Regions from separate parts of the Pedococcus sp. P5_B7 genome, predicted to be linked through region 1. Evidence: riboswitches for the same ligand, from Rfam matches in the RefSeq annotation. Region 1 holds a riboswitch; the other holds the start of a gene.
The links. A riboswitch is a leader RNA that binds a small molecule or an ion and turns the genes downstream of it on or off. The one in region 1 is predicted to bind cyclic di-AMP.
Positions count from the first base shown of each region.

Region 2: linked by a shared signal. The riboswitch ahead of ACXJKD_RS11385 (C40 family peptidase) and the one ahead of ACXJKD_RS11935 (transglycosylase family protein) in region 1 are both predicted to bind cyclic di-AMP.

Region 1 is NZ_JBFULM010000004.1:277,013-279,394, forward strand. Features, by position in the region: gene ACXJKD_RS11935 (transglycosylase family protein) at 87-812, opposite strand; cyclic di-AMP (ydaO/yuaA leader) riboswitch at 824-977, opposite strand; gene ACXJKD_RS11940 (threonine/serine ThrE exporter family protein) at 1,240-2,382, opposite strand, start outside.
Region 2 is NZ_JBFULM010000004.1:168,651-171,032, reverse strand. Features, by position in the region: gene ACXJKD_RS11395 (MFS transporter) at 1-209, shown strand, start outside; gene ACXJKD_RS11390 (iron dependent repressor, metal binding and dimerization domain protein) at 244-942, shown strand; cyclic di-AMP (ydaO/yuaA leader) riboswitch at 1,183-1,385, shown strand; gene ACXJKD_RS11385 (C40 family peptidase) at 1,388-2,116, shown strand; gene ACXJKD_RS11380 (DsbA family oxidoreductase) at 2,373-2,382, shown strand, end outside.

The sequences.
Region 1 (2,382 bases):
TGGGCGACCCCGCGCCATACCCAGCCATCGCACGACGGCGGCCCGGCACCGTGAGGTGTCGGGCCGCCGGCTGTGCGGAGAGCGGGTCAGCGGGCGTTCAGGTAGGTCTGCAGCGTGCGCACCGTGGCGCGGTCGAGGTAGCGGGCGCCGTTCTTGCGGGCGCCGATCTTGGTCTGCAGGGCGCGCATCGTCTTCGGACCGATGACGCCGTCGGGGGCCGAGTCCACCTTCCGCTGCAACGCCTTGACGTCGGTGCGGGACAGCGTGCCGTTGACCGACCCACCGACCCAGCGCTCGATGGCGGCGTTGGTCTTGGGGCCGCGGATCCCGTCGACGACGAGCGTGCCGGTGCTGGTCGAGTGGGCCGCGGGAGCCTGGCGGGTGGCAGAGCGCGAGGCCCTGCTGGTCGTCGAGCCGGCATCGACCGCGCCACCGTTGGAGCGGGTGAGACCGGCGCGGGCGCCACAGGTCGGCCAGGCGCCGGGGCCCTGCGAGGCCAGCACCTTCTGGGCGATGGTGATCTGCTGGGCCTTCGTGGCGCGGTTTGCGGTCGGGGCGTAGCGCTCGCCGCCGAAGCCGTCCCAGGTGCGGTCGGAGAACTGCAGACCCCCGTAGTAGCCGTTGCCCGTGTTGATCGACCAGTTGCCACCGCTCTCGCAGGCGGCGACGCGGTCCCAGACCGTCGAGGCCTGCGCGCTGCTGGCGGTGGCCATGCCACCTGCGACGGTGGCGACACCGGCCACGGCGACACCCGTCACGCGACGTCGAACAGGGTTGGCCTTCCGAGCAGAGTGCTTCGGGGCGTAGAACATGGGTGGGGGGTTCCTCTCCTGACCGGCGCCTGCGGGGTTAGCTGTCGGGTTCGGGCTGTCAGGTGCCCGGCCGGCCTGAGCCGGCTTCACCCCCAGGCCACCGTGGTGGCCGCGTTGGGTTCCCCGTCCTCGTCGTGCCCGGAGATCTTCCGGTGAAACCCCCACCTGACGAGGCTCGGCGCGGTGGGAGTGCTTGGCTGATTGGGTATGCCGTGTGCAGTTGTGACCGCGCGTTCGCGCAGGTAAGACACGGTAGGGGGCGTTCGTCAGGCCGACAACCGGTTGGCGCGTATTCGCCACATTTCGTTCCCCGTCAGCGCCGGCGGCCCGACGTGTTCGGAAGATCCGCCGTGCCATGACCCGGGATAACTTCCGAACAACCAGTCTCGTGCTCGACAGCCCGGACCGCCCGGACCGCCCGGCCCGGTCAGCGCCGTCGAGCGCGTCGCTTCTGCACCATGCGGTGGTCGAACGGCGCCGCCATGAACTCCCCCAGCACGCTGCCCGCCGCGATCGCCAGGAGCACCGCCATCGCCCCCAGCAGGGTGGTCAGCCCCCCTTGGAGCGACAGCGTCCCGGAGTCGGCCGACGACCCGTTCACCATCTCGTAGAGGCCGCGGAAGATCGCCAGACCCGGGAGCAGGCCGTAGGACGCCGGGACGACGAGCACCATCGCCGGCGCGCCCATCCGGAGCGCCAGCAGTCGTCCCGCACACCCGAGCACGATCGCCGCCAGCCCGGCGGCGGACAGCTGGCCCAGCCCGTCGACCTTCGAGACAGCAAGCGAGACCCCGACGCCCACCGCACACAGCACGCCGCTGGGCACCACCAGCATCCGGCCCGTGCGCAGCGACACCGCACCGGCCAACCCGACCACGAAGGCGCCCACCACCGCCAGCAGCACCGGGGCGTTGAGCGCCTGCGTGGACACGATGGACGGCGAGGCGACGTTCAGGCCGAAGGCACTGGTCAGGGCCAAGGTCAGCTGCAGCCCGGTCGCCACCCCGAGGATGATCCCGGCCGTCGTGAGGAACACCGCGAACATCCGGCCGGCACCGGTCACGGAGTAGCCCGAGATCGCGTCCTCGAACGCCGAGGCGACCGTGCGACCCGGCAGGAGCACGGTGATCCCGCCCGCGACGATGAAGGCGAAGTCCGACGAGGACACGGGGAGCCAGCCCGACGCACCGAGGCTGAACGCGCCCCACGCGAGCACGGTCGCGAGGAACCCACCGATCGCACACTGGTAGAAGTCCGGGAGGCCGCCCTTGCCGAGCGTCCGCGCGGCATACCCGACCAGGAGGGCCGACAACCCGGCGACGAGCGTCGCGACGGGACCGGCGCCGAGCATCACCGCGATGGCGGCGGCCAGCAGGCCGAGCGCACCGCGCACCGTCCACTTCGGCCAGAACCGCGGCGCGCGGCGGATCTCGCGCAGCTGGGCGGCGGCGGCCTCGCGGTCGTAGGACCCGGCGACGAGGTTCTCGACGAACTCGTGCACGGCCGTGAGCCGGGCGAAGTCACGCGTCGACGACCGCACCACCCTCAGCATCGTGATCGGCGCCCCGGA
Region 2 (2,382 bases), 110 kb from region 1:
CCGTCGTCGGCGGGAGCGGCTCCCCGGCCCTGATCAGCCTCATCACCGCGCAGGCCGGGCTGGCCGCCGCCTGCGTCTCCCTGGGGGGCCTCGCGCTGGTCGGGACGGGCTGGCTGGCCTACTGGGTGCCGCGCTTCGACCCGGTCCGGCGGGCGGCTCGAGAAGAGGTCGGGGGGCAGCTCGAGAAGAGGTCGACGGGCGATCGGTGACGCGCTGACGGTCGCAGGTGAGAGGCTGGGGCCTGTGACCGACCTGATCGACACCACCGAGATGTACCTCAAGACGATCTTCGAGCTCGAGGAAGAGGGCATCACCCCCCTGCGCGCCCGCATCGCCGAGCGGCTGGGCCACTCCGGCCCGACCGTCTCGCAGACGGTGGCCCGCATGGAGCGCGACGGCCTGCTGAGCCTCGCGGGCGACCGCCACCTCGAGCTGTCCGACCACGGCCGCCTGCTCGCCACGCGGGTCATGCGCAAGCACCGGCTCGCCGAGCGGCTGCTCGTGGACGTGATCGGGCTCGAGTGGGAGTACGTCCACGACGAGGCCTGCCGCTGGGAGCACGTCATGTCCGAGCGGGTCGAGCGCAAGATCCTGGCCATGCTCAAGGACCACCACGACTCGCCCTACGGCAACCCCATCCCCGGGCTCGACGAGCTGGGCGACGAGGAGCCGACCGAGGGCTTCCGCACCGGCCTGCAGACCCTCACCGAGCTTGCCGGGGAGTTGCCCGAGACGGTGCTGGTCCGCCGGATCGGTGAGCCGGTCCAGGTCGACCACGAGGCGCTCAGCCTGCTGACCGTCGCCCGGCTCCTGCCCGGCGAGCGGGTGCGGGTCCACCGCGCCGACGGCCGCGTGGTTGCCGTGCGCGAGGGCGCCCCCGAGTCGACCGGGGTGTCCCTGCCCGACGAGGTCGCCCAGCACGTCTTCGGCGCCCTGGTCTGACCCCGCGTGTCGCGCCCTGTTCGGCGCGTCGCCACTGCCCGCTCATCTGAGCGCCACCGCTGGCTGGCCGCAGGCCTCTGACCTGCGGTTTTGAGCACGGCGGCTGGGGTGTGCCTGACGTCACCTTGGGGTTTCTTGGGTGGGCCGTGACCTCAACGTGACTTTCGCAGGAGCCTTGTGTACGGTGGCTGCGGTTCCCTCGCCCCCTGGGGGGACCGGCTCGATGTGGAAACGCCTAGTCCTGTCACCACGCCCGAGTCATTCAGTACAAACCGCTTGGCAGGAGCGGGGGACCCAACTTTGGGCCTTCTCTTCACGAAAAGGTCCTTGGGGTTAAGTCTCCACGTACGCGCCCGCAAGGTCGGGTGACAACCGTGGAGGCCGGGTGATCTACCTCCATCCGAACCCGACAGCTCACCTCGTAGGCGCTGGAGGTTCATCCATCGTGGCTTCACACAGTTCTGGCCGCCACCGCGCGCCGGGCCGTTTCAACCCCGTCTCCGAGTTGTCCGGCATCGTGGCCAGCGCCGCGCAGCCGGCCGTCAAGACCTCTGCGGTCATCGCCGCTTCCGGTGGTCTTGTCGCCTCGTTCGCCCTTCCCGCCTCTGCCGCCAGCGCCGCTCCGGCCCCGGCCGCCAAGGGCGCCACCACCGCCGCGCCGGTCGCCGTCCAGGCCCCCGAGACCGCGGCTCCCGCGGCCTCCAGCGCCTTTGGCGTCATCGGCTTCAAGGCGACCGCCAAGCCGAAGCCCAAGCCGGTGGTCCGCGTCGTCCCCGACCGCACCGTCCAGGCTGCCAGCCGGTCCACGGCTCGCAAGGACTACACCAGCCTGAAGCCCGCCGCCGGCGGCGTCCTGGCCATCGCGGCCCAGTACGAAGGCCTGATGTACTCCTACGGCGGCACCAGCCCGTCGACCGGCTTCGACTGCTCCGGCTTCACGCAGTACGTCTTCGGCCGGGTCGGCATCAGCCTCCCGCGCACCGCCGACGCCCAGCGCGCCGCCACCACCCGCGTGTCGAACCCGCAGCCGGGAGACCTCGTCTTCTTCGGCAGCCCCGCCTACCACGTGGGCATCTACGCCGGGAACGGCATGATGTGGGACTCCCCGCGCAGCGGCAAGGCCGTCGCCCTCCGCTCGATCTGGTCCTCGAACGTCACCTACGGTCGTCCCTGACCCACGCTGAGCTCGTCGCACCACTGGTTGAGCCACGCACCGCAGGCCCCCTCCGCTTCGGCGGCCGGGGGCCTGCGGCGTTGTGGGGGTATGCCGCGGGCTCGCCCGGGTGCCCCGTGCCCCATTTGCGCCCTCGTGTGAGGATGGAGCGATGAACGTGGGTCAGACGAACGTGGACGAAGCGACGAACGTGGACGAAGCGACGAACGTGGATGAGGCGCTGAACGTGGACCAAGCGACGAACGTGGATGACGCGATGAACCAAG